DNA from 3 places in the Shewanella colwelliana genome. Region 3 is predicted to be linked to each of the others. Evidence: predicted binding sites of a transcription regulator. Region 3 holds the regulator's gene; each other region holds the start of a gene.

Region 1 (10,635 bases), on a different contig from region 3:
CTGATGAGATCCGTGCACTGGGTGTCTTTAACATGATTTTGAGTGATGGCGATCATCTGATGAGTTATTGCAGTAATAACTTGTGTTATATCACTCGCCGAGCTCCGTTTGGTAAAGCTAAGCTGATCGATACAGATGTAGTTATTGATTTCAACAAAGAAACTACTCCTAATGACATTGTCACCGTTATCGCTACTCGACCGCTAACCGATAATGAGCAGTGGCATATATTGAGCCCAGGTGAGTGGGAGCTGTTTTGTAAAGGTGAGCGATTAATCGCGGTATAGTGACCTTTACCGCTGTGCTTAAGCACTGAATGAAAGCCCCTGTTAAGGGGCTTTTTTGAGTGTCAAATTATTGCACTGACTCAATACGTTAAATTCATCGACAGCGCTTAATCGTTTTATGCTGAATCGGCTGGTGCAATGGCCGAGTTATAGAGCCTGTAAATAGGATTTTACTGCCGTTAACCGTACGGTAGCGCCACCGATTATGTCGAGAAACCCAAGCAGTGAGTGAGGCTTTTCGGCGCTTATCCACGCTGAACCAGTCGCGCCTATGGGAAGCACTGCCATGGTCTCTGCATCGATCTCTAAGATCACTGTTCTGCCTACAGGCGCCGCCCCTCGCTGAATATGCTGAGCTACTGATTGCTCTTGCGGTAGCAGACTGCCCTGCGCTTCGCCTGTAGCATTAACAACACTGTGTACGCGCGCCCTAAATATCTCTCCGGGATAAGCATGGACAAAAAACTCACTAAACTGACCTTTCTGTATATGCTTGTAAGCTTGATCTGGAATACGCATTTCGATAAATTTCTTGTTGATATCCCATAAGTGTAACGAGCCTATCCGAGAGCCGTCAGCAATATAAATATGAGTGACCATGCCATCGAAAGGGGCTGTGACAGTCAAACGAGCTAGCTCAAAGTTTAGATTATCCTGTTGGGCCTTAAGCCCTAATTTTTGGGCTTGCAATACTGCTAAATCGGCATTTAAGGTATCAACCAGATCGGCAGATTCTTCTAAGTCTTTAGGTGAAACATGTTCATTCATGCCTTGATGGCGAATGTGATTGCGCTTTGCTTGTGCTAATGCGACAAGTTTTGCATCTATGGTTCGGTCGATTTCGATTTTTGCCGATCTAACCTCTGACATCGCGGAAGTGATTTTATCGTCCTTCAGCTGATACAGAACGTCGCCTTTGGCAACGATTTGGTTATGGTCGATAAAGATCTTGTCGATCTGTTGACCAATTGCTGGTGATAATACGGCGTGTGGCGCTTTGACTGTGGTTGAATTAGTTAGATCCGCGGGTGAATAAAATCGATGCCCAAGAAAAAGTGTTAGGGCCAGCAGTATGCCGATTGACGTTGTAATAAAGTAATTACGTCCCGTTGGTTTTAATATCTTGAACTTAAATAGCAACCAGGTGATGAGAATATAGGGCAGCATGATCTCTTTCATAGTTTTGTCCCCCTAATCCAAAGCTGGACTTTGTCCCAATCGGTAACAATGGCCAAAACGGCTAATATCCACAGCGGTTTCCATATGAGCCCTAACACACATAACCAGAAAACTAACTTTGCCTGCGCTAAGCCTTTCTCTTTCGCTAGATGCTTTGGTATTGAGTGGATATGCCATAACTTGGCTGCTACCCAAACAATAATACCGAGGGTAATAAGTACCACAAACCACATAAATCCGATGGAATCTAGGAGTCGATACACAGAGGGTAAACTTTCATAGGTCAAACTGGTGCTGTGAATGTGCATTGATATAGCCTCTTAATTTGAATAGAGACGCATAACGCCTTGTGAGCCTGAGGCAATCATAACCAACGTCGTTATGATTTATTGGTATTTGAGATATGCTTGTTTTGCATTGTTGCTGTTGGCTTGTACAGAGTATTACCGTTTGGTCGTTATGATAGGGTCGATAGGCCTCTACAGTCGTGACGCTCTAGAGCTCAATGGTGCTGTTTAATGGCATAAAAAAGCTGCTCGTTGAGCAGCCTTTATGGTTAGGTTAATTCTTAAGGTTTGGGGGGCTGGGTGGCATGTGTCACGGTTGTCACCACTGGGGATTGAAACTGATAGTTAAGCAGTTTTATGTCGAGCTGCTTACTGCCTTTTTCAAAATGGGTCAGTCTCACGGGTAGGTAGCCCAATTCTGGAGACATCCAAAAGAAGGTTTGGCGCTTGGTGCTGTCTCTGACCACTTCGATTTTTACTGTGTCGTAACTGCCGCTCTCAATGGTCATCCGCTCCTTGCCAACTACCTTAAAATCGTATTCATCAATCTCACCACTTTTGAGCATTTTGTAATGCAGCGCAGTTTTACCAGCCATCATATCGAGACGAAATTGCAGTTGAGCCATGAGTGGATCATACAGATCTTCCGTATAGGGAAACTTAGCGCGCTCATCTTTGTAGCGGCTGTGGACTAACTTTTGGTCGATAACATAGGCCGATTGCTCCTGATAGCTGGATCCGGTTCCGGTTCTGTCATGGGTGTAGCGCATGGGAGTAAGTTGGTCACCTTTAATGGTAAAGCTGCTTTTTACTGTGCGCCTATCAGATAGCATTAATAAGCTCACATTGCTGTCAAAACGATACTGTACCTGATTTCCCTCAATTTCAGGGAGCTGAAAACGTGCCTTACCTAGCTCTATGCTGCCGTAATTGACTTGGTATTCGGCTATATGGGGGGTTAACGGCGTTTGCGCCGCATACAGTGGTAAGCTCAGGCTTAAAAGCGTCGACAGAATAATTAAAGGCTTCATCATTGACAAGGCGTTCTCCACTAGATCAAATTAAAATGGTAATTCAAAGACTAAAGTTGCGAGATTGGGCCGCCACTCGTAGTTCGACAATTTTATTTTGCCACAGTTCACTTCAATATCTTCGCTTCTCAGCTTTTGCATCTGCTCAATAAAGGGCTCGCTATTGGGGGCAAATGAAATCTTGCCTTGGCTATTGATAACACGGTGCCAAGGCAGTTGCAGCGTATCAGGTGCCATTTTCAAAGCTTTGGATACATACCTTGCTCGTCCGGGCAGACCAGCTAAATCGGCCACTTTTCCATAGCTACAGACTTTTCCTTGCGGAATGATGGCGACCACATGCCAAATTTTTGCCATAGGCGAAAGTGCGGACGGTTCCATTATGGAACTCCTTTCTAAGAGCGAAGATAAAATAGTAACGGTAAATCGCAGAGCTGACCAGAATTAGTCGCCATAACAGGGTTAATATGGCCGAGAATGGTTACCTTTTTTAAGTAAAGGTTTTTGTTGTTATGGTATTGTAATATATAGAAAAAATCTTGAGATTGAACTGCGCGAATTGGATAATAGCATTTTTCATTTGAGATTGAGTATGTTGCCTCGTTTTTCTTTGGTTAATAGTCCGTTGATCGTTGGACTATTGTCTTCCTCTATGCTTTTCAGTTCTGTGGTGAATGCCATGCCAGATCGGCACATCGCCGATCCTTTAAATTTAAATACCGCTTTGGGTATGGGCCTAGACACTAATGGGCTCAATATCAGTGGTCAACTCGGTTTTGCGCAGCAACGTATAAATGTTACCTCCGCATTAGACGGTGATACCTGGCAAATAAACTATCTTTATTCACCGTTATCAAGTGGGCAAGGTTGGCATTTTAGTGCGGGGGTGGAGCATAACCATACTTATACTCAAGAGGGCAAGTTTAACCATTATCGCTATCGCTTAGGGGCGATCAACGAAACTAATTTAGCGGGTAATATCAAACTGTTTTCACAACTCTCGGCCGATTATGTGGATATTGAGCAGCAGAGTCAGCTCAATAACGGTGGAGCTAACCTATCTTTTACCTTTTTGAAAGTATGGAATGAGCGTTGGTATAACCAACTGATTGCAAGAGGGACTATGGCGCTAGACGGTCATGATCGTTATCAGGCTGGAGCAAAAATAACACTCGGTTATCGCCTAAGCAGACAATGGTCATGGGAGTTAGCCTATCGCTACGATTTTGATAAAGTAGAGCGGGTCGAAAATGAAGAGACTAGTTGGGTATTTGGAGTGCGATCGCAATTTTAAATCGACACCGCTTATCTCATTTAGCGGTGTCGATTGGGTATTATTAGGCCGTTTGTGCGGTGTCTAATGTGGGCTGTTCCATCACGCCAAAGCGATGGAATAGCACTAACCCTAAGGCAGCAAGTACGCCAAGCCCGCCAATGATGTACCACATCAATGCTGGCTGATTAGCCTCTTTAGCTACCTCTGCGTAAAGGTATCCCGAGAGCGGACCTGCCAACAAAAAGCCAATGGCTGATGAGACAAAGTAATAGCCCATAAACATTGCTTTTTTATCATGTGGGGCAAAACTGGCAACATACTCCTGACTTTTTGGCGAGGCAACCATTTCACCAATGGAAAACACCAATATTGAGGTGAGTACCATAGTGCCGCCCATCAACATGCCATGGGCAAGACCACCTAATGCTGTGCCGAGTGCCAAAATTAAGGTGCCTGCCACCAGAACGGGGAGCGGACTGAACTTCTCTGCGATGCGACTGACGACTATCTGCATGAGTACGATAGAGAGAAAATTTAACCCAATAAGGTACTCTGGGTTTATCTGTCGATATTGGCTCGACCATTGCTCTGCATATTGCTGTGCTAGTGCGGGGGATTGTCCAATGAGTGGTAAGGCTTCATTGAGCACGTTGACTGGAACCATTACCTTGGTATGCACCAGTTCGAAATAGACTTGCTGTGCACTGATCACGCCTGCGAGGTGCTCGCCTGCTAAACGTTGCAGTTCGCTGTTAATAAGCGATAGATCGACTGGGGCAAAAAATGCCAACAGATCCGGCGAGCTTGCGAGTAACACCACGAGATCTTGGGTATCAACAAAGTCGCGAATATAGATAGGTAAAGTAATAAATATCTGTTGGTAGACCATCCAAAACCCTGACAATATCAATAAATAAGTTACAAATGGCTTATTACCTACAGTGATTTTTTGTTGATACCAAGGTGCATTGCGCTGATGGCTGGCGAGGTAGTTCCACAGTCCGTGGCCACTAAACCAAACCACATAGCTTATTAGGCAGGTTTGACCGCTAATCCACTTTGCGCCGTAAGACATCAAGATGATCAATGTGCCAAAGAAGAGGACGGCAAACCTTGCGTTACCTAATACATCCTGAATATCCTTTAACACTTGCGAGAGTGGCTTACCTTGTTGCTTATGGGGATCGGTAGGCTCTTGGTAAAAGAAAATAGCAGGAATAAAATTAAGCCCTATCCAGAACGCCGACATGATAAACACCCAGTCCCAGCTAATGGCGCGTACATAACCCGCAATAAAGGGGCCAAGAAATCCGCCAATGTTAACCATCATGTAAAAAATACCAAAACCTAGACCTCGGTTGGTATTGTCAGTGGTTCTGGCCACTGTGCCTGTCACCACAGGTTTAAAACAGGCTGCGCCAATCGCAACGCCCATAAAGGCGATAAAGAAGCCACTAAAGCTAGTGACTTGCCCAAGTAGGTAATAACTGGGACACATAATGCCGTAGGCGATTAGGAACATTTTTCGATAGCCATACCGATCGGCCAAGGCCCCGGTTAACACTGGAAACAGGTAGAGAAAGAAAGGGATCATTCCCTGTAACAGTCCTCGCTCTTGCTCGGTAAAGCCCAAACCTCCCTGATTGTGTGGTGAGGTCATGTAAAGTGATGACAAGGTAAAGAAGCCATACCACGCTAGCCGCTCGAAGATCTCCATTGTGTTGGCGACAAAAAATGTCTTGGGTAGTGGGGTACGTTCTGTGGTCATCCTATTTTCCGTATATTGTATACATTCTGTGTTTTATGCTATCGGCTATTGGACGGGAATACAAGGTTGATCCATTAAGGGAGTAAAAAAGCTGTAAGGATAAAGTTGCCTTTACTTTGATTTGCGTCATAATAACGCAAATTTTTTACCACCAATAAAATCATGTCAGTACTGGATATTCTTACCATCCCCGATGAGCGCTTAACACGCAAAGCAACGCCTGTGAGTGACATCGCCGCAGTGCAATCTTTTATCGATGATCTTATCGAAACCATGTACCACACCGATGATGGTATTGGCTTAGCTGCGACTCAAGTCGGCAGTCCACATGCTATTTTGGTCATTGATCTGTCTGAAGATAGAGACGATCCTCTGGTATTGATCAATCCTGAATTTGTCGAACGTTCAGGCGAATATATTGGTGAAGAGGGCTGTTTATCCATCCCGGGGTACCGGGCAAAAGTGGCCCGTTTTGAAAAAGTGAAGGTCAGTGCCTTGAACCGTGAAGGCCAGCCTATTGAGATCGAATCGGATGAGTTTTTGTCTATTGTGTTACAGCATGAGATGGATCACCTTGATGGTAAAGTGTTTATCGAACATCTATCTAAACTAAAACAGCAAATTGCATTGAAGAAAGTGAAAAAGTATCGTTAACAATTATCGATGCTAGTTCGTATCATCTAACCACCTACAGCAGGTGGTTTTTTTATGGCATTCTCTGAGACCCAAGATGCTCGCCCTTGTGTACTGATCACTTATTGGGTCTGATATGAAAGTTAAAACAAGGCCGTGAACGGCAAAATAGCCCTGAAAAGTATTACCGTATTGCGCGCAGATAATCACTCATTTTCAAGGGCGACTTTAACCTGAACTAGGGGTACAAACGTTACTCCATCTCTCAAGCCAAATTCAGGTTATGCTAAATTTACTACCCGCTAAACCGACTCTAAACTCTCTTTTAACCGCTATCTAACCGCCATTGTTCTCCCGATTGTCCCCCATATTGTTTGGTTATCGATCGCCGATCTTGGATGTAAACCTTGCGATCTCATCATTTATAAATATACTGTGTTTATATACAGTATCGTGCGGTGATTGGACGTGATCAAAATGTCATGGTTATGTACCTTGTTGTTTGCCGTGCCGAGGCAAGGTTTAGATTTTATTGAGAGGTGAGGCTCATGGCGGCGCTAGAGCAAAATGTTAATCTCGCAGGAGCGAGTCAGAGTCGGCTTGAACTGTTACTGGAGCGGGACGATCTTTGGCGCGGCGATGCTCAGCATAGTGTTGCGGGAGTCGACACTGGCTTTGCGGGTTTAAATCAACACCTGTTTAATGGAGGGTGGCCGCCATCTGGCTTATGTGAGCTATTTCAGTCCAGTGAAGGTGTCGGTGAACTGAGCGTGTTACTGCCTTTAATTGCGAAAATCATCCCCTCGAACCCATTGAAAACCACTGCCATTGAAGGAGGTGCTTGGGTTAGTTTTGTGGCGCCCAAACACATCATTTATCCTGAATCGTTATCGATGCAAGGCATTGATGTGAGTCGTTTACTGTGGATTGATACGGCAGATAGAAAAGAGCAACTATGGGCATTAGAGCAGATATTAACCAGTGGTGCTTCACCATTAGTCTTGTGCTGGCTAGATAAGCTGAGTGTGACAGAGGCGCGACGCTTGCAGTTAGCGAGCGAAAAAGGTACTAGCTTGTGCGTATGTTATCTTCCCCAAAGTGCATTGCAACAAGCGCATCCGGTGCAGCTTCGTTTGCTACTTAATCGTGTGGGCGCTACGTCTCAGGGCGCAGACTTATCAACCAATGTGAGCATTATTAAACGTCGAGGTGGTTGGCCAGTGGCAGATTTTGAACTGCCTTTACTGCCGCCCTTTATGGCACAAAGTTTTGCATTCGACGGTATCGTTATGCCAGCTGCAGCATCAATGGCGAATGACAACAATGTGCTGCAAGGGCCGTGGTCAGCCTAATATGCAGTGGCTCGCTATTCACTATCCCAATTGGTTGCTGCAGTACCAAAGTTATCATCAGGGCTTAGCGCCTGCGCAGCCTGTTGCGCTCTATTGTCGGCAATCTAGTCAACTGCTATCTGTATCGGATTCAGCCGTGGAAGTGGGGCTTAAGCCTGGGCAGAGTGTCGCTACCGCGCAAGCATTATCCAGTGATTTACAGCTGATTGCCTATGAGGTTGCTATGAGCATCGAAGCGGCTGATTGGCTCTGTCATTGGAGCTATGATTACAGCGCAAGAGTCGTACCGCTGACCTGCCAGCATCACAGTAACTTGGGTATGGATCTGCACGTGCCAGACACCTTGCTGCTTGAGGTGGGCTCCATGGCACGAGTCTTTAGCGGATTACCACAACTGCTTGAGCAATATGCTACGCAAGCCCAGGAATACTCATTACAGTGGCAATTGGCTTTAGGTGATAACCCGCTTGGTACAGCACTGCTGGCCCACTCTGCGCCGCACTATGTTGCGCCACAAAGCGATAAGAAATCAGATGCGAGCTATTTTCAAGCTGCACAACAACTGGCCACAGGGCATCACATTAAGGCGCTAGCGGCATTACCAGTTAACGTATTACCGATCGCCCTAGAGTTACAACTAGCTTGCGAGAATATGGGGCTAACTCACCTTGAATCACTCTTTGCGTTACCTAGAGCCGAACTTGGGGAGCGATTTGGTGATGAACTGTTGCAGTTGCTGGCTAAGCTTACTGGCCAGTTACCCCAACCACTGGCGTTTTATGAGCCGCCAGAGTGTTATCAACACAAACTGATCTTATCGTATGAAGTTGAGCATATCGAGGGGCTGTTATTCCCGCTTGGGCGCATGCTTAGTGAGCTCGCCAGCTATTTACTGCGCCATCAACGGGCGGTTTTATGCTTAAGGCTTAACTTTGAATATCGCGACAAAGCTTTGGTGCCGCTTATGTTAACCATCAATTACCCTTTTGCGGAGCATCGCAGTGATGGCCTGCTGAAATTATGCCGTTTACAGCTGGAACGAATAGTGTTGAGTTCACCAGTGGTGAGCATCGCCTTGCAGTTGCAAGAGAGCGTGGTATTAACCTTTACACCGTCTGAGTGGTGGCAGGGCAATACCCAAGATGAAGGCAGCACTCGATTATTGGCAACCTTAGTGGCAAAACTGGGTCACGAGTCAGTTAAGGGTATTGCTTGTGTTGCTGCACGTTTACCTGAGGCGAGTTGGCAATCGCAACCGTTAGCACTGGGTCGTTCAGAGACCCTATGCGCCGAATCTCGGGCCAGCTATCAAGGAAAAACAGTCGCGATTAAGCAACAGCGTCAGCGAGCTGGACAAGTGGTTCAGGGTATCCATGATGGCCGTTTTAGGCCCACTTGGTTACTCAAGCAGGCCGAGCCGATAGCGTTAACGGATGTGCGCTTGTTAAAAGGCCCTGAACGTATTGCCAGTGATTGGCATGCAGTAGGCACCCACCGCGATTACTATATTGCCCAGCATAAAGATGGCGGCTTGTGTTGGGTGTATCGAGAAGTGAATGGGATATTTCTGCACGGTTGGTTTAGCTGATGTACGCAGAGCTCCATTGTATCTCAAACTATAGCTTTTTACGGGGGGCATCTCATCCCCATGAGCTGGTGGAGCAGGCAGCTTTGCTTGGTTATCAAGCCGTGGCATTGACCGATGAATGCTCACTAGCTGGCAGTGTAAAAGCCCATGAGGCGGCAAAAGCGTGTGGCGTCAAATTGATCCATGGGGCTGAGTTTCACCTACCTGAAGGGATCTTTGTATTACTCGCCACTAATCGTCAGGCGTATGCGGAGATAAGTCTGCTGATCACTTTAGGGCGTCGGCGGGCCGATAAAGGTGAGTATCATCTCACCTTGATGGATATTCTGGACAGCCAGCAGCAAAGCTTGCTGTTGTGGCAACCCTTTACGCTGGCGCAATATGCGCAAGGGGATTTAGCCGAGCAAGTTCAAATGTATTCGGCAGAATCTCAATTACAGGCTTATGAACAAGCGCTGCTGACGATTGCTCAGCAACTGAAACATACCTTCAGTCATCGCTTGTATCTGTTGATGGAACGCCATTTAGTCCCTGGGGAATCGCTAAATCTGAATCTATGGCAAGCACTGGCAACGAGCCAAGGGCTCGACTGCGTTGCGGCTACAGGCGCACGTATGCATTGTGGTTCACGCCAGCGGCTATTGGATATATTAACCTGTATTGCCCACGGTACCCATGTTGATAATGCTGGAGAGCTATTGAGTGCCAACCGTGAGGCATCACTTACACCGCTTGAGTATCTTAATAAGCGCTACCCCAAGGCATGGCTCGCTGCCACGATCCAGGTGGCGAATCGCTGTCAATTTTCCCTAGATGAGCTCAAGTATGAGTACCCCGCAGAGGTAGTACCTCAGGAGATGAGTGCGAGTGACTACTTGGCTCAAGAGGTGGAGAAGGGCGCTAAACGTCGTTATCCCAATGGCGTTCCGAGTGAGGTTGAACAGCAATATCAAAAAGAGTTAATGCTGATACAAGCGATGAGCTATGAATATTTTTTCTTAACCATCTACGACATTGTCAGTTTTGCTAAAGCGCAACGAATTTTGCACCAAGGACGCGGCTCCGCGGCAAATTCGGTAGTCTGCTACTGCTTAGGGATCACCGAAGTCGACCCGACCAAAGTGAACATGCTGTTTGAGCGTTTTATCTCTAAAGAACGTAATGAGCCACCCGATATCGATGTCGATTTTGAGCATGAGCGACGAGAAGAGGTGATTCAATATATCTACCGTAA
Region 2 (10,635 bases), on a different contig from region 3:
ATCTTGGCGATGGGCAATTTCACCGGCTACAGAAGTGTCTCCGACCAAGGTGTTAAAACTAAAACCATAAAGCTGAATATCTTCAGGGTAAACAATTTGTGCCTTGGAGAACGTCTCTAAACCAAGTAGTGTTTCACGGTCAACCGTACCTCCTGTCGCGCCAATCATGCCAAGTTGAGCTAAATCTCGCCCAATCGCTGCAGCCGTAAAATTAGCAGTGGTACCACTAATGAGAGGACGACGGCTATGGTAATTCATGTAGTACAAGCCAAACTCAGTTTCACCCAACTCTGGAGCATAATACCCAAGCTTAATACCATATTGACCAGAATCGCTGGCGCTGGCTTGATCTTCGATAAGCGTGGCTTTGGTTGGGTAGGCTAAGGCTAGCGAAGCTAGTGTCGCCGCATCGTACTGACCCGATGCAACCATCGCAGCAAGGTTATTATATTCAGACACTAAGAAATCAAGATTCATGTCAGGGTTAGCATTAAACCCAAGCTGAGCATTTTGGCCATAGCCACCGTAACCAGCAAAATCATTGGTAGAGAAATAAGACCCTGGAGTGGGTACCCAAACAGGTTCCCAATCATATTGGTAAAACGCTTCAATCGATAAAGAATCAGTAACCCCTAACGATGCCCAGATCATACCTTGAGGTCTAAAGGCTTCTTTTAGCTCGGCACCTGGCGCATTAAGAATATTCAAGTCGACCGGGTTAATCACACCAATGCCATGAGGAATAAGCGTACTCTCACCCCATGAAACAACTTGATTACCCACACGAACCGTTAATGGATTTGCACCATCGTTAAAATCAAAGTCGCCATAAATAAATGCATCGAGCAGACGAACGTCTTTACATTGTACTTTTGAAGCTTCTGAATCGGCGCAAGGATCATACTCTTTACCAGTAAGCGGATCGCTAAAACCATAGCTGCCGTTATTGGCTTTCTGATCATAGAAATACATACCACGGGCGAACACACCGAAGTTTTTATATTTTAGCGACAGCTCGTGTAAGCCTTTAAACACCATAGAAGTAACATCGCCTTGTGAATAGAGCATGTTACTTAAATCGCCGTTACTTGAATAAGACCCCGACTGAGCCCAAATCTCAGCAGAGGTATATTTGGTGTTGTTAAATGCAGAATAGTTAGACCAATCAAAACGCGGATGGTTAACCTTACCAATGTGATCATTCCAATTACGTTCTTCAACACGCCAACTCGCGCCAGCACTCCAAGTTGAATCGAACGAACCTTGAACTTCTCCCCAATCAAACGACACCGCTTGCGCTGTAGGTATCGCTGCAATACTCAACGCTGCGACGATCCCCAAAGCAAGCGTTGACTTATTAAAGCCAGTTTTAACGTTTTTCATTTTAGCTCTTCTCCGTAACCTGCTGGATTCTTTGTTATAGGAATGGAGGCCAACATCTTGTTAGCGTACAGGTAACACCATTGTTACAGTATTTGCAGGGGATGAGCAAGATGAAAAAAGAGAAAATTACCTTGAGATTTGTATACTTAAGCGCTTTTAGTGACTGTTTTTCAAACGTATGATTTAAATTATAATCAACAAACACTTAACTGGTACGATTACCCAAAAAAAAAGTACTAATAAACAGTCAATTAAAGCATTAAAAGGGATTATTGCTTAAGACAAAAAATATAATCAAACGTTTGAAGTATTAGCTCTAATAATTATTGGCGCGTTAATGATTGAAAGTTACCACTTTCATCTAACACCAATTTAAAATGACCCACTAAGCCAGACGGTGTTAAAAATGGTCTAAAGTGTCTAGCATGTATCCAGAGGGTTTTACCGCCCATTTCTTTTACTTCTACTTTATCAACATAACCTTGGTAGTAGCTCAAAAAATCACGATAACTAATCTGTATTGAAAAAAAGAAGGTCATAATATTATTAACATTATTGGAAACTTAAACGACGAAACATCCATGTCTCGTCATTCAATATTTAGCCTAACGCCTTGGCAACTTTCTCATAAAGATCTTTAGATAGATCGGGAAGTGCCAATATCTGCGCCAATGAATCTTTCATTTTTGTCTGCCTTGCACTATCAAACTTCTTAAATTGGATCAGCGGTGTAATAATTCGTGCCGCAACCTGTGGATTCAATTTATTCAATTTAATAATTACATCGGTTAACAGCGCGTAACCTTCTCCATCTTGTTGATGAAAAACCTCAGTGTTCGCAGCAGCGAATGCACCAATCAGAGAGCGCACTCGATTTGGATTTGAAAAACTAAACGCTGAATGCCCGGTTAGACTCTTTATCGCGGCTATTCTATCTTCACCAGGACAAGTTGCTTGTAAGGTTAACCATTTATCCATGACCAATGGCGTGTCCGCCCAACGAAGCTGGAAATCATGCAGCAACTGCTCGCGTAGTTCACTCTGCTCACCATTTAGCGCCGATAGGGCACCTAAACTGTCAGTCATATTTTGCGCATCATCATATTGAGATTTAGCAAGGATTTGGTGCTCATCGGATATTTTCAGTAGCAATTGCAAGCAAGCATTTTTAAGCGCCCGGCTCGCTGCTTCATCTATGCCTCTCAACTCACGATAGCGCGCTAACATCTCATCCTCACACCCCGTAGCAATCTCTTCTACTACGAAGCTACGAGCGAGTATCAACTCATCAAGTGCAACCTGAGTAACTTGCTCACTCAAGGTCGCAACGTTAGGAAACTGGAGGATCTCTGCTAATAGTGCTTTATCTAACCCTTCCTCTAACAAGAGCCCTTTGATTGCATCAATAAGGCGAGTGTCGATGTGCATTGCTCGGTTAGTATGGAGGTTGTCGACATTTTGCCAAACGGCTTGGCTAAATAGCGCTACTGATGCGTCCCATTTCGCCACATCACTGGAAGCAAAACGTATCAATAGTATCAACTGCTCGACACTGTAATTAAACGATAACCTGACTGGTGCTGAAAAGTTTTGCAACAATGATGGCACAGGCTTTGTTGGCATGTTTTCAAAGACAAAAGTTTGCCTCTCTTGCGTGACATTGAGAACTCGATTAAGTAATGAGTCGCCTTGACTACTGAGTAACTCAAGATCAAACGGTATATGCAACGGCAATTTTTCAGTCTGTTCGCCAGTGGGTTGGGTCTTTTGAGTTATATGTAAACGATACTCGCTTGATTCAACATCGTGCTCCTCTGTCACAGTCACTTCTGGCGTGCCTGATTGGCGATACCAAAGCCTAAATTGAGTCAGATCGACACCACTCGCATCTTCCATTGCCGCAACAAAGTCGTCGCAAGTGACGGCTTGACCATCATGGCGTTCAAAGTAACACTTCATACCAGCTTGGAAACCCGTTTCACCTAATAAAGTATGCATCATGCGAATAACTTCTGCGCCCTTGTTGTAAACGGTAACGGTATAAAAGTTATTCATCTCGATGACAGATTCTGGTCTAATTGCATGAGCCATCGGGCCAGCATCCTCAGCAAACTGCTGATTTTTCATAACCTTAACCGCATGAATACGATTAACCGCCCGCGAACCCACATCTGAACTAAATTCTTGATCTCTAAATACAGTTAAGCCCTCTTTAAGACTTAACTGAAACCAGTCGCGGCAAGTAACACGGTTTCCGGTCCAGTTATGGAAGTACTCGTGCCCCACCACAGATTCAATGCCATGATAATCATCATCGGTTGCAGAGGCCGTATCGGCGAGTACATACTTAGTATTAAATACATTTAACCCTTTATTTTCCATCGCGCCCATATTGAAAAAATCAACGGCAACAATCATGTAAATATCAAGGTCGTATTCTAAATTAAATCGTTCTTCATCCCACTTCATCGATTTTTTAAGTGATGCAATGGCATGGTGGGCTTTATTTAAATTGCCTTTATCGACAAAAACTTGCAATGCAACATCCCGACCACTGCGAGTTCTATACTTATCTTCAAGCAGGTCAAAATCGCCAGCAACAAGTGCAAACAGATACGCAGGCTTTGGAAACGGGTCAAACCAACGTACAAAATGGCGTCCCCCGTCTAGTGGGCCCGAAGCAACTCGATTGCCATTACTTAACAAATATGGAAATGCCTGCTTATCAGCTTCAACTTGTACCGTGTAGATGGCCAAAACATCCGGTCTATCGAGAAAATATGTAATGCGTCTAAAACCTTCAGCTTCACACTGAGTGCAGTATGCGCCATCTGACATATATAACCCTTCTAGCGCAAGGTTCGCCTCAGGGTCTAACAGAGTGACAATCGTCAATTCAAACGTGGCAGGCAGATCATTAATTATCAGCTGCCCCTTTTCTGTGGTGTAAGATACTGGCTCACCATCCAACAACAATTGGGTGATTTGTAAGTCGTCGCCATCGAGTATCAAGGTTGTCGCAGATTCATTAAGGCGCTTCACTTGGCTTTTCGCTGTGACCAAGGTTTCTTTGCCATTTAAAGAAAAATGAAGATCTACATGGGTAATTGTGTAGTCAGGACTTTTATAGTCCTTTAAATATTTTGCCTGAGCCTGTGTCATCACAGTTCTCCTTGATTCATAATTTTTTGTAAAAAAAACGCGCCAATAGCGCGTTTTTTATAACAGTTTTCTTTTTACTGCGATTGATTTTTAGCTAGCTTATCCAAATCCACCATATCTAAGGTGATGTAGACAGTTTCATCTAAAAACGCATCCGGTGCCGTCACATCCTCATCGGCATCATCAAGTGTTGCGTAGACTGCTAGCCCTTCAGCAGCACGACGCTCATTAAGTCTCGCTAACTGTTTACTGTCGTTAGTTTCACGCTCAGCAATACGTTCTTTTTCGACTAAAGAGACACTGGTTTCATTGTGGCTCTTTTTAAACTCGGCAATATCTTGATAGATGTAACCAAACTCAACATCTTTCTTAATACGTTTTTGATGCTGGCTATCTAGATGACTGATCAAATTAGAATTGATATCACCCAATGTGCCGTATTGCGCAACAGGAACTTTATCCCACGGCAACGCATTATCTTCTTCCGCTTCACCATACTCGCCCGGCTCTAAGGCACTAGGGAATGGAATATCTGGCGTGACACCTTTAAGTTGGGTGCTGCCACCATTAATACGGTAGAATTTAGCAATCGTATATTGCACGTGCCCAATTGGCTTATCATACATATCGTAGATACGACCTAAGCTCTTATGTTGTTGAACTGTACCTTTACCAAAGGTTGACTCACCAACAATCAATGCACGATCATAATCTTGCAATGCTGCAGCAAAAATCTCAGATGCCGAGGCACTATAGCGATCCACCATCACAGTCAATGGGCCAGCATAAGTAACTCGGCCATCATTATCTCGATTTTGCGAAACCTTGCCATTTGCATCACGAATTTGAACCACTGGACCCTGTTCGATAAATAGGCCTGTTAGCAGCGTTGCTTCAGTTAACGCACCACCACCATTGCCACGAAGATCGATAACCACGCCTTCAACTTTTGCCTCTTTGAGTTTAACTAACTCTTTGGAAACATCTTGAGAAAGGTTCATATAGAAACCAGGGATTTTAATCACGCCAACCTTACGGCCAGCATAATCACCAGCTGTTGGTTCAATCACTTCTGATGTTGCAGCACGGTCTTCTAAACGTATCTTGTCTCGGACAATCGTGACGTCCACAGGTTTTGCCGACGAACCGCCTTTCTTAGGCAAAATCTGCAACACCACCTTGCTGCCTTTTGGCCCTTTAATCAGTTCGACAACATCATCTAAACGCCAACCAATGACATCAACAACCTCTTTGCCCTCTTGACCCACACCAACAATGCGGTCTTCTGGGGCAAGTTTTTCGCTACTGGCAGCAGGGCCTCCTGCGACCAAGCTTTTAATTACCGTGTAATCTTCATCCATCTGCAAAACGGCCCCGATACCCTCTAGGCTCAGGTTCATTTCCATTTGGAAACGTTCAGCATTACGTGGAGATAAGTAACTCGTGTGCGGTTCAACTGTGCGAGAAAAGGCGTTCATCACCCCTTGGAATACATCTTCACTCTTGGTCTGGCTAAGACGTTTGATAGCATTGTTGTAGCGCTTCTCAAGCACTTCAACAATTTCATCCCAAGTCTTGCCTGTCAGCTTAAGGTTCAATGCATCATATTTGACTCGTTGACGCCAAAGCTCATTGAGTTCGGCTTCATCTTTGGGCCATTGGGCTTTTTCGCGATCATATTGATAGCTATCACCAGGCGCATTGAAGTCTATCTCTTTATCGAGCAAGGACAGAGCATAAGCAAATCTGTCGTAACGACGCTGCTGAACCAGATCAAACATCTTATAGGCTGCGCTCAAGTCACCGCTTTTTAACATATCGTCAAATTGGGTTGAATAACCTTTAAAGCCATCAATATCGCTTTGCAACAGTACATTACGGCGATAATCTAATTGCTTCAAGTAACGGTCAAAGACTTGCTCAGAGAAGGCATCATCAAGATCAAAACGATGGTAGTGCGCACGAGTGAACAGACCTGTCACTCGCTTGCTAGCTACTTTATGTTGCGGTTCCTGAGTCAGTGAGGGCAACTCGCTGGATGGAATTGTAGGCGCCAACGCCCAAGCTGAAAATCCTACAAATAGGCTGGCAATTGAAGCTGCCAGAGTGAGTTTTCGCATCAACAAGTTACTCCTTTGACTATAGAACAGTTATAGCAGGATATGTTCAACCCGTACTTTAACGGTCAATCCTGAATCTAACTGTACTTGAACATCTTCTTTTTTGATGTCCAATACAACACCTGCAACAGGTGATTTACCTAGTTTGACATTCACACGCTGATTTGGTTTCAACTCAGTCAACACTGCAGGGATAAATTCTTTTTCAACAACGGCCGCTTTTGGTGCTTTTGGCGCTGTCGGTTTTGTACGTTTTGGCGCAGGCTTCTTAAATGGCTTCTTTTCTGATTTAGGTGCTGTACCTTCAGATTTAGCCGCTGCTGCTTTCGCCACACGCTTTGCCTTTGCTTTTTCTTGACTCTCTTTAAGTGTAGCTTGAGCATGATCGATGTGCTCTTGCTCTAATTCACCACACTCAACACCATCAAGATCGACACGCTGTGCCCCAACTTTGACACCTTTAAGGTAACGCCAGCTACTGGTATAGCGACGCAAGGCAATTCTCAATTGAGTTTTACTGACTTTAGAATCATCAGCTAACCTTTCAGCCAAGTCCTGAAACAATCCAATTTTTAGAGGTTTAGTTTCACCTTCAGCGATAAAGCATAAAGGAAATGTTTCATATAAATACGCAAGAATTGCGTTGGTGTCGGTCAACTTTTCTGTTGATTCCATCATTACTTCCACAGTTTAAAAGGGACTATCACCACACTACAGTTGTCGTAGCGGGTGCGTCGTTCATATTTGTTAGACTCAGTCAAAAACACGCCCAAAAAATTGGGTAAATCGATGTCTTCACTGCACAATCCAACATACCTTATCAATTACATTTAACAAACGCCAAGTATTCATTTCAACTAATGAAATGTAACTAGGCATTTTTATGTTCGTCGAACAGCCTATTATAAGCGTGCCAGAGACGATTGCGACCACCAATTACGCAAAATTGGTGGTAGTTTAATCAAATAAAGCCTTTTCGAAGCTTTTTACGCTTAACTCAAGACCGATTTGATCCGCTTCATCGAATCTTGATAACGATGGGCTATCAATATCTAATACACCGATAACCGCTCCGTCACGATGAATTGGTATCACAATTTCTGAGTTGCTAGCCGAATCACAGGCGATATGCCCTGCAAATTGATGCACATCGGCGACACGTAACGTTTTATCCATTTGGGCAGCCGTGCCGCATACGCCTTTTCCCATAGGTATGCGTGTACAGGCAACTTTACCTTGGAAAGGACCAAGAATGAGTTGTTCACCCTCGGTTAGGTAAAACCCCGCCCAATTAATGTCATCTAAGTGTTCATTAATAAGCGCAGAAAAGTTCGCCATCGCCGCAATAAGATTATCTTCGCCGTTAAATAACGCCTCAACCTGACGAGCAAGCGTGGTGTAACATGGAGATGTCATACAATTTTCCTAACAATTATTCTTTAGCTTCAGCTTTTTTAGCCGTTTTTTTTCGCTGGCAAAGGTTTAGCCGCTGCGCCACCTTTTAACAGTGACATCAGTTGGTCCTTATTTTCGGCCATATAAAAACACATTTTTTCTGTTGTCGCTTCGTCTAGCCCTAAATTCGATGACTCAAAAAAAGGTAGCAGATTGTCCGCGATATCGAGCATCTTATCGTAGGCATCAGCCTCCTTCTTAGATGTGAATGTCATCTTCTCAACCCCTTCTCTGACTACGACAAATTTTGTTATAACTGCCATGCCTGCCCTCACACTGTTTATTTATACAGTTGTAGAATCTCACAAACATAAGTTCTTATGCAAGTGTTCAAAATAATCTGATAGAATCTTTTGCTATACGTTAATCAAGTTCAATCAATACTATAAGTAACATTAAGTGGTGTAACTACCTATAGTAATAGGTTGTAAGCGCATTTAAGATGGCCTATATCAATAAAGCCTCTGATTCAAACAACCTAACGATAGGAAAAAAGCCATAATCATTATGGATAAAGATGAGTTAGACAAGAGTATCGTACTTTGCCGTGCTTGCGATTTGGCAGTGAGAAAACGAGCGCTACCAACTGGCGTGAGGGCACTATGCCCGCGATGCCATACCAATCTTTATGATACCCCTTACTGCTCTATCAATGGCATGCTTGCGCTGTGTTTAACCGCTCTGTTTCTCTACTTTCCAGCCAACTTTTATCCGGTATTGGAGCTGCATTTTCTTGGCAGTGTGCGTACAACAACGATAATTGAAGGCGCGATGTCTGTTGCGGATCAAGGCTATTGGATTGTCGGGATAGCTGTACTCACCGCAGCGGTCATTGCACCGGGCTTGCTAATAGCGTCGGTCCTGGCGCAAATTTTGATTGTTAAATATCAACTTAACAATCCTTTTTTTAGAGATATCTACAAGCGCCTACTAAGGTACCATGGGTTATTGTCACAACTGACAATGCTCGAAATTTATATGATCAGCATCTTCGTTTCCGTGTTTCAATTATCAGATTACACAGATCTGTATTTCGGTATAGGTACGTTTTGCTTCTCAGTGCTATTTGTCATGGTGATATTTTTACAACGCGAATATGATATCGAACATATGTGGAGCGTGCTCGATGAACAGTAAAAAAGCCGCTGTTCAAGGTCAATCATTGGGCTTAACCTGTTGCCAGACTTGCCAAAACCTTTGCCCTAGCACTGATGAGTGCTGCAACCGTTGTGGCCAGCGTATTGCTGCACGGGATGTCACCAGTCTACAAAAAAGTTGGGCATTATTAATTACCGCTGCCATTTTATTGTTCCCAGCAAACCTTTACCCTATCACTATCATGACCAGTCAGGGACAGGTACGCAGAGACACAATATTCAGCGGTATTAATCATCTCATTCAGTTAGATCTATTGCCTATTGCGATTATTTTATTTACTGCCAGTATCCTTGTGCCTATGTTAAAAATCGTTGGCCTTGGGATCTACTTAACGGCGATTAGTTACGAGCTACCAATCTCTAAGAAAAAACTGATGGCAGGCTTCCACATTATTGAATGGATAGGCAGATGGTCTATGTTAGATCTATTTGTTATCTCCATCACCGCTGCGCTGGTCAACATGGGGCAGTTACTCGATGCAAAACCAGCTCCTGCGGCAACAGCCTTTGCGTTGGTGATTTTGTTGACACAACTGGCAGCAAAAGTATTAGACACGCGTTTACTCTGGGACCGATTGGAATCGAAAGATGACAGAAATTGAAACACCTAAAGTCGTAAAGAAAAAGCTTTTTTCTCCTATTTGGCTATTACCCATCATCGCCCTAGCGCTGGGTGCATGGTTAGGCATTAAGAGCATTAGGGAGTCAGGCGTCGAAGTGCAAATTCACTTTCCCAGTGCAACGGGGATAGATGTCGGCAAAACCTTAGTACGCTATCAAGGGTTAACTGTGGGTAAGGTGGTGGATATTAGCATCGACGATGACCTTCAAGGTGTCTATGTCGATCTACTGATGGATTATCGCTCCACCCCTTTTCTCAGAGACGAAACCAAATTTTGGCTAGTGACTCCCAAAGCATCGATCACTGGTGTCGAAGGACTCGATGCACTGTTTTCAGGTAATTACATTGCTATCCAACCGGGAGACGGCGATTACAACAGCGAATTTATTGCAGAAACCCAAGCCCCGCCCGTAGCCCCTGGCGCAGACGGTTTGATGATAACCTTGACCAGTCCAAGTCTTGGGTCACTCGATGTCGGTTCACAAATATTTTATCGACAGATCCCAGTGGGTAAAATTGTCAGCTACCAACTGGTCGATGATGAGCGAATTGTCTTCAATGCCTACGTACAGAAACAGTACGCGCATCTAGTTAAAACGAGTTCTCATTTTTGGAATGTTTCTGGACTGTCAGTCGATGCTTCTTTATCTGGCATATCAGTAAAAAGCGAAAGTTTATCGGCCATTCTTGCTGGCGGAGTCAGCTTTTCATCTAATAGTGAAGATGATAGAGCCAT
Region 3 (10,635 bases):
AAGCGGCGCAGCGCGCCATATATATTTGCTCGCCTTGTGCCATTAGCTCCTCCATAGAGAGAGTTTGGCTCAGTGCTGCTTCGGCTTGCGCAGCTGCTAGACTAGCTTGTGCTTTTTGATCTTGTATCCAGCTTTCAAAATCTGCCTCTGATAATGCTTCGACGACAATAGGCATGAAGCCGTGGTCTTTACCACAAAGCTCGGCACATTGGCCTCGGTAGGTGCCAGGTTTATCAATACGGGTCCAAGCTTCATTGATAAATCCAGGATTAGCATCCTTTTTGACAGCGAAGGCAGGTACCCACCAAGAGTGTATGACATCGTCAGAAGTCATGAGGAAACGGATTTTTTTGTTAATCGGCAGCACGAGTGGCTTGTCTACTTCTAAAAGATAGTTTTCACCTTTAGCTTCTGTGCCTTCAATCTGTTCTCTGGGAGTAGAGAGCAAGCTAAAGAACTCTATGTCATGGTCAAAGTAGCTGTAATGCCACTTCCATTGAGAGCCGGTGACTTTGATGGTGATGTCCGCATTACTGGGATCTTCCATCGCGATAAGAGTCTTTGTTGCAGGGATTGCCATAATAATGAGTATGACAAAGGGGACAACCGTCCACGCTATTTCAACCTTAGTACTCTCATGGAAATTGGCCGCAACGGCGCCTTTTGAGCGTCGGTGATTGATGATGGAATAGATCATCACGCCAAAAACCACGACACCGATGGCACAGCAGATGTAGAGAATGGTCATGTGTAGACTAAACACCTTGCCACTAATCTCTGTTACCCCTTGGGTCATATTTAGGGGCATATCGGCTGCGAGTATGGGGGGCGTAAACAGTAACGCCAGCAAACTATACAACACTTGCTTCACTAGACTTCTCCTCTGTCAATTGCGAAGGCAACTACAAAGAAGAGCCACACAGTATGTCTCGGCTCTATGCAAACTCTTCAGTTCCCAAAAAAGCAACGATGACTTCAAAGTGCGCTGGTGGTGTAGATATTGTTATTGCTGGTGGTGACCACGCTTGCACTTACGGCTGAATATATCAGGCGAATTTCAGTTTCAATTCCAAGGCGCTGTTTACTCTGCCAAGTGTAAAGAAGCCGACAACTAAATTGTTCGGATATAACAAATAATCGTTGATATCTGTTACTAACTTAATGCGTGTTCAAATATTGATCAAGATCACTTTTACTTTTATTTTTCTAAAAAAAACAGAGACAAAAAAAGCCCCGTTAGGGGCTTGCGTATGGAAAGTGTTCTTGCAGATGCTAGTGCAGAGATGAAAATAGCGAACCTTGCTGCATGGCTAAATCATCTGAACTGTGTGCGGCAGATGGCAAGTGAACATTGCCTTCTTCTATCACGACACCTAGTGCACTGCAGTTTTTTGCAACCAGCTGCAGACGTCGGTTATCACGTTCGTCAAGGGTGTGAGTCCAGCTAATGACCGCACTAGATGTGCCACTAGTGAGTGCTTTTTCCATAGCCCATAACGCTTCAACTTCATCTTTGGTGTGAACCAGTAGAATTCTGTCCATGCGCACGCCAGCATCAGCCAGCATCTGCTTATAGCCAATATTCGGCGGACTAATAAGTACAACCCACTGACCTTGTTGGCTCAATCTTGCAAGCTGTGGTGTTAATGCCTGCAGTTCTTGTTTGCCTTGTGTGACACTGGATACTGTCGATATGCTTGCATTGTGGCTGTGCTTAATCTGGTCACCCATTTCAACCCATAGACCTGGATGACGCGGTGCATTGCCTATTAAGTTGTTCATTGCCAATCTCCATTTCTGATCACACCAACGGCCAAGCCTTCAATGCTTAAACTTTGGGTGGATAAGTCGACAACAATAGGTGAATACTCTTCATTTTCAGCATGAAGGTATACAGTATTTCCTTTCTTTTCGAATCGTTTTACGGTGACATCATCTTCAACACGCGCTACTACGACTTGGCCGTTACGCGCTTGCTCAACTTTATGCACTGCGAGTAGATCGCCTTCTAAAATACCGATATCTTTCATACTGTCGCCACGGACTCGCAAAAGAAAGTCTGCACTCGGGCGGAACATGGATGGATCGACCTTGTAGTGCTGCTCTACATGCTCTTGAGCTAGGATAGGCTCACCGGCAGCGACTTGGCCAATCAGTGGTAAACCAAGCTCTTCAGGTTCATCTTCCTGCGTCAGTTTTATTCCGCGTGAGGTGCCGGGCATGATCTCTATGCAGCCTTTTTTAGCCAACGCCTTTAAGTGCTCTTCTGCGGCATTGGCGCTTTTAAAGCCTAAGCGTCGTGCAATTTCAGCTCGGGTTGGTGGCATACCTGTGTCGGCGATATTGCGCTTAATAAGGTCTAAAATTTCGGCTTGTCTTGGGGTTAGTGGTCTCATTAAAGTTCCTGTCTTTCCATACAGTACCTGTTAGTATATACAGTATTTATTGTAGCGCAAGTATTAACCAAATTATTGCTATGATGACCATAGGTTAAGGCTTTATGCTGCTAATTTTGCTTATTAAGTTCATCAAGCAGATGCTGATAGTCATCAATCGCAGGAAAGTCAGTAAAAATTTTATGGGGCTTCTGGCTGTCTGGATTTTTGATACCAAGCTGATAGTGGACCCCAGCTAATTTCGCCGCGGCTAAGATGGCCTCACTATCATCGATAAATAAGCAGCGTTTGGGATTTAGCTGATATTGATTAAACAGGGCAGCCCAAAATTGCGGATGCTCTTTAGGAAATCCAGTTTCATGGCTTGAGATGATAGCGTCTAGCCCGGTTGCCAGGTCAGTGTGTTCCAGCTTAAGCGCTAGACTATTAGGGTGTGCGTTAGTAACTAAGATTCTTTTTTTGCCTGCTTTTCCGAGTGCGTCGAGGAATGGCAGGCTGTCTTGTCTTAATTGAATCCTGTCGACCATTGTCTGGTGTAGAGCCAGAATATTTAGATTCAATTCTTTAGCCCAATAATCAATACAGTACCACTCTAAAGTTCCAAAAACCTTGTCATAGGCGATTTCAACTATGGCATTGGCTTGTTCTAGGCTGATCCCTCGTTCTCTGCTCAAGCTTTGTGGCACAACACTTAACCAGAAGTGGTTGTCAAAGTGAAGGTCGAGTAGTGTACCGTCCATATCGAGGAGCACGGTATCTATGTTATTCCATGGAAACATATGAGAAGTAAAAAAATTCCATCGCTAGAGTTGTGGATTAAGCACATCATAGTAAGATTGAACTGTTAAGCAAACGCCATTTTTATCAGGAACATCCATGTCGGACAAAAAGCCGCAAATTTTACATACTAAAGTTGTTGCACAAAGCCGTCTGTTTCAGATAGAGCAAGTGCATCTGAAGTTCTCCAATCAGGTAGAACGTCAATATGAGCGAATGAAGGGCAATAACCGTGGCGCTGTGATGGTAGTGCCCGTGTTGGACGATAAATTGCTCTTAGGGCGTGAGTATGCAGCGGGGACGCATAGCTATGAGCTGGGGTTCCCCAAAGGCTTAGTTGATCCTGGTGAAACTCCAGCAGAAGCCGCCAATCGTGAGCTACAAGAAGAGATAGGTTTTGGTGCTAAAACCTTAACTCATTTAATGGAGCTGAGTTTAGCGCCCGGGTATTTTGCTAGCAAAATGCAGATTTTTATCGCTGAAGATCTGTATGAGAGTCGTTTAGAGGGCGATGAGCCTGAACCTATCGAGGTGGTGCCCTGGCCATTGAGCAAGTGGTCTGAACTCTTGTCTGAAAGGGACTTTTCTGAGTCGAGAAGCGTTAGCGCCTTGTTTTTGGCGCAGAAACATCTAAAACTAAAGTAGTTACTACAAATTATCATATATGCATTGCCTGTTTAGGCTGTTGGAGTTGTGATGAAGCCAGAAGATTATGTGGAGCAGGCAATAGCCATTGCGGTTGAGGCAGGCATAGCGATCAAGGATATCTACTTAGAGGGTAACTTTGATAAGGAAGTTAAGTCTGATAATACCCCGGTGACGTCTGCCGATATTGCGGCCCATAATATCATTACTTCTGCGCTAACTAAGTTAACGCCTGATATTCCCGTTCTCTCGGAAGAGGATGCCGATATTCCTTTTGCTGAGCGTGCTGAATGGCAGCGATATTGGTTGGTTGACCCCTTAGACGGAACGGGCGAGTTTATTGCAGGTAGTGGCGATTTTTCAGTGATCATCGCCTTGGTTGAACATAATCGACCTATTATGGGCATAGTGTATGTACCTATGACTGAGGTGATCTATTATGCCATTGCAGGCCTTGGGGCTTATAAGCGTTCCTGTAAAGGTGAGTTGCGTATTTCTAGTCGTCAGTTGACCTGTGATGATGAACCTTCTTTGCGTTTAGCGGTGAGCCGCCGTCAAGATCCACAGTCAGTGCTAAAACTGTTTAATCAGTCACGACATTGTGACCTGGTTGTGTTGGGTGGTGCAGCATTAAAGAGCTGTTTAGTTGCCGAAGGACGTGCAGATTGCTATGTGCGTATTGGTCCAACGGGCGAGTGGGATACAGGTGCTGCGCAAATCATTATTGAAGAGGCTGGGGGGCAGGTCATGGACCTCGAACTGCAGCCTTTGAGTTATAACGAAAGAGAGTCGCTCGAGAATCCTAATTTTATCGTTGTTGGATCGACTCATCTTCCGTGGGATGAACTGTTAGTTAGTGAATAGTTCAGAATTCATAACGGTTCGTCCAATTGACAAGGGCGAACTGCTTGCCGTTTATCAGCTTGAGCAGCAACTCTTCGGTGCGCATAGCTATCCGGATTTCTTTTTTCGACAGTGTTATGACTGTTGGCCTTCGGGGTTAAAGGTTGCGGTTGATCAGCAAGATTCACTACTTGGATACATTCTGATTGCGCAAAGTGAACAAGCCGATTGCGCTTGGCTATTGTCTGTCGCCGTGGCAAGGTCAGCACAGGGCAATGGCGTGGGTAAGCGTTTAATTTTAGATGCTATGGCCACAGTGCCTGCGTCTGTTGCAAGCATTAAGTTGACCGTTGCACCAACCAATCCAGCTCGTTACCTCTACCTGGCGCTGGGCTTTGTAGAGGTGAATCTTGAAAAGGACTATTTTGGTGCAGGTGAAGATAGATTGTTAATGGTACTAAACCGAACTGTTTAGTCTTTTCCCCCTGTTTATCTGATTAACCAGAAAACCTACGTCAAAGTGATTGAGTATTAATCTTATTGTGAACATTGTTTTTTATTTTGTTTGCTGTTAGCTTTACACCTTCTTAAGGTCAATCGTCTAGGATGGAAAGTGGCAAGAAGGAAAGAGCATACTCATGATGAAATAAGGCAGATGGCGGTTGCTGCGGTCATCAATCATCTGCATCAGCAAGATGTTAACCAACTGAGTTTACGTCAAATCGCCACCATGATCGGTTATGCTCCAAGTACCTTAGTAAAGGTATTTGGTAGCTACCAGCTGCTATTACTTACGGTTTCTCGTCAGACGTTAGCGCAACTGCTTGGTCAGTTAAAGCAGGCTGATAGGTCTTCTCCAATAGAAACACTCGATGCTATGGCTATTATTTATAGTCAATTTGCGCTGCAGCACCCTCATGCTTTCCGATTAGTTTTTAGTTTAAAAATGAGCAATGATGAAGCTTTGCCGGCGACACATGCCAACCTAATCAATGAACTCTTCACGTTAGTTGAAAGCTGTTTGTGCCAGCTATTTGCTAGCGCGACAGCATCAGATTTGGCGGTGATGAGCCGAGTGCTATGGGGTGGGATTCATGGATTGACGACGTTAGCGCTCGATGAGAAATTATTCATCGAGCAGGTACCGCTGGAGATGTTATTAAAAAATCATGTGAGTGGTTATTTAGCTGGCATGGGTTGCCACAAGGAGGCGGCATGTTATTAACTAAAAGGTTTTTTCCCTATTTTTCCACCCAGTGTTTGGGAGCATTAAACGACAATATCTATAAGAATGTCTTGCTGTTAATGGTGACATATACCCAAGTTAACGACTTACCTATGAGCGTTAATTTGTTTGTAAACCTTGCTGCCGGGGTCTTTATTTTGCCCTTTTTCCTGTTTTCTGCTCATGCAGGTATGGTGGCCGACAACATGGATAAAGCCAAATTAATAAGGCGATTAAAGCAGTTTGAAGTCGTGATAATGTCTTGCGCAGCTATGGCGATATTGAGCCAGAGCTACCTGATGATGCTGCTACTCTTGTTTTTAACCGGAAGTCAGTCGGCCTACTTTGGGCCCGTAAAGTACTCTCTGCTACCACAAGCACTTGCTGAGGATGAGTTGGTAACGGGAAATGCGTGGGTTGAGATGGGGACCTTTCTCTCTATTCTAGTGGGCACGCTCAGTGCTGGACTTATTGTTGCGAGTGAACATAATTTAGTGACAGCTGCGGTGAGTGTGTTTGTATTGTCAATTTGTGGTTACCTTTCTAGTCGCGCTATTCCAGCAATGCCCCCTTTGGGCGTGGTAAAAAAAATACGTTTTGAGCCGTTATCAGGAACTTGGCGTAGTATCGCCAAGGTCAGACAAACACCGACTATCTGGATGGCGATATTGGCGATCAGTTGGTTTTGGTTTTTAGGCGCGACGTATCTTACCCAGTTTCCTAACTTCGCCAAGCTACACCTGCATGCCGATGCAACGGTCGTCTCGTTATTGTTGGCGCTATTTTCTATCGGTATAGCCATTGGCTCATATATTTGTGAGCGTTTTTCTTTTGGTCATGTTGAGCTTGGTTTGTTACCTTTTGGCGTGCTTGGGTTAACGGTCTTTGGCGTAGACCTTTTATGGACGATTCCACCTGCGCCAATAGATGTTAGCTATATCTATAGTATCGGCAGCTTTATTGATGCTTCGCAACATTATGGTGTCATGTTTGCGCTATTTATGGTCGGCGTGAGTGGCGGGCTATTTATTGTGCCACTTTATGCCTTTATTCAGTCACGGGCCAAGAAAGAAGAGTGTGCCCAGGCGATAGCGGCGAACAATATCGTTAATGCGCTGTTTATGGTGTGTTCGGCATTACTATCTATGGTGTTGTTGGAGGGGCTTAATTGGACGATCACTGAGTTGTTTTTACTGCTGGCACTCCTGAATTCTGTCGTGGCGCTTTATGTCTATTCTCAGGTACCTGAGTTTACTCAGCGGTTCATCAGTTACTTACTGAGTCATGTTTTCTATCGTGTCACGGTTGAAGGGCGGGCAAAGCTACCAAAAGAGGGGGCTGCTGTGATTGTTTGTAATCATGTCAGCTATGTCGACGCGCTGATTATCATGGGCGCTTCTACTCGGCCGATCCGCTTTGTTATGGATAAATCGATTAGTGAGATCCCGCTGTTGAAATATCTGTTTCGTCATGCAGGCGTGATCCCGATTTGTTCGCCTAGGCAGTGCCAGAATACTTATAACAGCGCGTTTGATCAGATCCACCAAGCATTACAAAATGATGAGTTAGTGTGTATTTTTCCTGAGGGAAGATTAACACCTGATGGCCTGCTAGGAGAATTTAAGCCTGGTATCGATAAGATCTTGGCTCGTGATACCGTGCCAGTCATCCCTATGGCGTTAAACGGGTTGTGGGGTTCCTATTTTAGTCATAAAGATGGTCATGCTTTGAGTACGCGGCCGAAACGGTTTTGGTCGAAAGTCACGGTCAAGATAGATGATGCCGTCGCTGGGACCGTCGAACGACAGTTGCTGCGTGCTAAAGTCGAGGTGCTGCAGTCAGAGTAACCCTATGTTGGGAGTGACTAAGAGTTTAAAAAAGCTAGGAGATAAACGCCTAGCTTTTTAGCTTAGCCTACAGCTTTTTGGTCAAGCCATTGATGCATGGCTTGGTGATCGCCGCGAAAAAGCACCCGATCACTTTTTTTATCAATCTGATATTGATACATAGGATCATAATAGATACTGAGTAATATGTTTATCCATTCAAGATGGGTCTCAGTATCACCGCGGCTTTGTTGGATTGCCAAGGCATTGCGGATCAGCGTTTGTAATTCATCATGCTGTTTGCCACCGATACGTTTTTTGATTCCAGTAATGCTTTGGGACAGGTACTCGCCAAACGCGGTAAAGCCCGCGTCTTCTCCAAGGCGTTCAATATAACCGCTGGCCATTTTGTGCACATATTCATTAAGTAAGCGGTTTAGTCTTGCTTCTCTGCTTTCTTCTAAGACCAATATATTGGCGACTTGCATGCCTTGATAGAATGCTTGTGGCAGCGCAGAACGGCCAATTAGAAAGCTTTCATCTTCAAGTAACAGTGATTTTGCTTCACTGTGTTGATGTTTTAGTAGCGCGACAGCCAGACTGTTTTCAAAGTTAATCTGTGTGGGTTGTGGTTCGTGATACCGACCAAAGCTAGAACCTCTATGGTGGGCGAGCCCTTCTAAATCGACAGCTTCACTGCGCTTGTACAAAAAGTCGGTTTTGCCACTGCCGGTCATACCGCTGACAATCATCATCGGCTTTACGCTGGGGGCTGTATCGATAATGTCTATTAAAAACTGACGCATCGCTTTGTAGCCACCTTCAATATAGGGAATCGCTAATCCAGCCTCTTTTAGCCATGTTTGTGTCAGTTGTGAGCGCAGCCCACCACGAAAGCAGTATAAATAAGCATTAGGATTGGCGCTGAAATAAGTCGTCCAAGCATCGACTCTTTGCTGTTTGAGCTCTCCAGCCACTAAGGTGTGTCCAAGTGCTATGGCAGCATCTTGGCCCTGCTGTTTATAACACGTGCCGACGAGCCTGCGCTCCTCATCCTGCATCAATGGATGATTGCTGCTAGTCGGAAAAGCGCCTTTACCAAACTCAATTGGTGCGCGTACATCCATGATGGGGCGGTCGCTAAGAAAGAGCTCGGTATAACTGCTTTTAGGGACGATATTGGTTGGCATCAAATGAGTTCCACCAGTTGAAGTGCGTCATTGTTCTCAACCAATTGGCCAATACTGATGGGCGCGATATCATTGGCTTCTAAGAGTGCAATTAACTCCGCTTCATGGGAGCTGGATACCGAGATGAGTAACCCGCCGCTCGTTTGAGGGTCACATAATAGGGCTTTTTGCTCTTCATTGACGCTTGGCAAGTGCTCTCCATAACTGTCGTAATTTCTATGAGTCCCGCCTGGGATACAACCCATCTCCAAGTAAGCTTTGGCTTTTGGCAGTAGAGGCAAAGAGTCAACATGTATCTTGGCAGAGAGTTTCGCGCCGAGACACATTTCAATTAGATGACCGGCTAAGCCGAATCCCGTGACATCAGTCATCGCCGTTACGCCGTTGATCTTCGCGATGGCGGGCCCAATCTTATTGAGCTGACACATGGCATCGGGGGCAATATTAAGATCTTCATTGGCCAGTTTTTTCTGTTTCTGTGCTGTCGTAAGAATGCCTATTCCTAGCGGCTTGGTGAGATAAAGCGTATCTCCTGCCTTGGCCGTATTGTTTTGTTTCAGTTCAGTTAGGGGGATCTGTCCTGTGACGGCGAGGCCAAAAATAGGTTCTGGAGCATCAATACTGTGACCGCCAGCTAGCATGATACCCGCATCAGCGCAGGCTTGACGTCCACCATCAACAACTTGTTGGGCAATTTCTGGTGCTAGCACGTTGACTGGCCAGCCGAGAATTGCAATTGCCATCATAGGGGTCCCACCCATCGCATAGATATCACTAATTGCGTTGGTGGCTGCAATGCGGCCAAAGGTAAAAGGATCGTCCACAATCGGCATAAAGAAATCAGTAGTACTAATGATGCCAGTCTCATCATTAAGTTTATACACCGCGGCATCATCTCGCGTCTGATTACCAACCAGAATATTAGGGTCGTCAAAGATGGGGAGCTGCGATGCCAAGATTGTGCCTAAGACCTTAGGTGAAATTTTACAGCCGCAACCGGCGCCGTGGCTGTATTCGGTGAGTTTGATTTTTTCTGCAGACATGGACTCAAAGGGTCTCTAGGTTGAAGTGAATTGTCGCCCATCATAGACCCATCTACAGAGCACTTCAATTGGGGTCAATAGGTATTGTGGTCGATGTGGGGTCACCAGCTCTATTTATAAAAAAGGCCACTGTTAAAGTGGCCTTTTAGAGAAATAGCTTTTTACTTAAGCGTAGCTGGCGGTTAATAGTTTCCAGTTTTTCTTATGTGCAATAAGATCTTGCTTAAGCTGCTCAACTTTTTGTAGCAGTTGCTGGTTGCTTAGCTGTTTTCTTTTGGCATCCAATAACTCTTTGTGAGCTTGATAGTATTCACTGATATGACGCTTTAATAGCTCATATTCTGCATGTAGTTTTTCAAGCGCCTCTTCACGGTTGGCCAGTTGTTCAACACGGCCTCGGGTTCGCTTTAATTGCATCTGCAATTTAGCGCTTTCTATACGCTCTTGTGGTGTGACTCGCAGTTGAGTTGCCAGTCCCATCGACGCCATGGTGTTGATTAACCATTTGGTTGGATCATAGTGCCACCAGTTAATGCCATTACGATAATCATTTTCGAAAATATGATGAAAGTTGTGGTAGCCCTCGCCATAAGTAAATACGGCCAATATACCATTGTCTCTGGCGGTGTTCTTGTCTGTGTATGGCTGACTGCCCCAGATGTGTGCTAACGAGTTAATAAAGAAGGTGCA

The links. The regulator LexA, encoded in region 3, represses DNA repair genes until DNA is damaged. The targets are predictions, from matches to a motif close to TACTGTATNNNNATACAGTA.
Region 1: imuA (translesion DNA synthesis-associated protein ImuA) is a predicted target of LexA. The motif match lies at 6,893-6,912, and genes of this name have one in related genera.
Region 2: BEL05_RS00945 (YebG family protein) is a predicted target of LexA. The motif match lies at 8,395-8,414, and genes of this name have one in related genera.

Annotation. Positions count from the first base shown of each region.
Region 1 is NZ_MCBT01000001.1:116,828-127,462, reverse strand. Features, by position in the region: gene BEL05_RS00630 (class II glutamine amidotransferase) at 1-287, shown strand, start outside; gene BEL05_RS00625 (HlyD family secretion protein) at 435-1,466, opposite strand; gene BEL05_RS00620 (hypothetical protein) at 1,463-1,774, opposite strand; gene BEL05_RS00615 (DUF3108 domain-containing protein) at 2,035-2,784, opposite strand; gene BEL05_RS00610 (MGMT family protein) at 2,815-3,165, opposite strand; gene BEL05_RS00605 (hypothetical protein) at 3,464-4,078, shown strand; gene BEL05_RS00600 (MFS transporter) at 4,122-5,828, opposite strand; gene def (peptide deformylase) at 5,991-6,482, shown strand; gene imuA (translesion DNA synthesis-associated protein ImuA) at 7,010-7,813, shown strand; gene BEL05_RS00585 (Y-family DNA polymerase) at 7,815-9,401, shown strand; gene BEL05_RS00580 (error-prone DNA polymerase) at 9,401-10,635, shown strand, end outside.
Region 2 is NZ_MCBT01000001.1:204,985-215,619, forward strand. Features, by position in the region: gene BEL05_RS00915 (DUF1302 domain-containing protein) at 1-1,383, opposite strand, end outside; gene BEL05_RS00920 (DUF2835 domain-containing protein) at 1,707-1,922, opposite strand; gene pepN (aminopeptidase N) at 1,984-4,545, opposite strand; gene prc (carboxy terminal-processing peptidase) at 4,620-6,665, opposite strand; gene proQ (RNA chaperone ProQ) at 6,696-7,340, opposite strand; gene BEL05_RS00940 (free L-methionine (R)-S-oxide reductase MsrC) at 7,623-8,081, opposite strand; gene BEL05_RS00945 (YebG family protein) at 8,120-8,335, opposite strand; gene BEL05_RS00950 (paraquat-inducible protein A) at 8,628-9,257, shown strand; gene BEL05_RS00955 (paraquat-inducible protein A) at 9,247-9,879, shown strand; gene BEL05_RS00960 (MlaD family protein) at 9,866-10,635, shown strand, end outside.
Region 3 is NZ_MCBT01000004.1:41,341-51,975, forward strand. Features, by position in the region: gene coxB (cytochrome c oxidase subunit II) at 1-871, opposite strand, end outside; gene BEL05_RS02035 (cell division inhibitor SulA) at 1,273-1,782, opposite strand; gene lexA (transcriptional repressor LexA) at 1,779-2,396, opposite strand; gene yrfG (GMP/IMP nucleotidase) at 2,507-3,175, opposite strand; gene nudE (ADP compounds hydrolase NudE) at 3,273-3,818, shown strand; gene cysQ (3'(2'),5'-bisphosphate nucleotidase CysQ) at 3,870-4,682, shown strand; gene BEL05_RS02060 (GNAT family N-acetyltransferase) at 4,675-5,136, shown strand; gene BEL05_RS02065 (TetR/AcrR family transcriptional regulator) at 5,275-5,886, shown strand; gene BEL05_RS02070 (MFS transporter) at 5,877-7,733, shown strand; gene mnmH (tRNA 2-selenouridine(34) synthase MnmH) at 7,796-8,902, opposite strand; gene selD (selenide, water dikinase SelD) at 8,902-9,945, opposite strand; gene BEL05_RS02085 (fatty acid desaturase) at 10,111-10,635, opposite strand, start outside.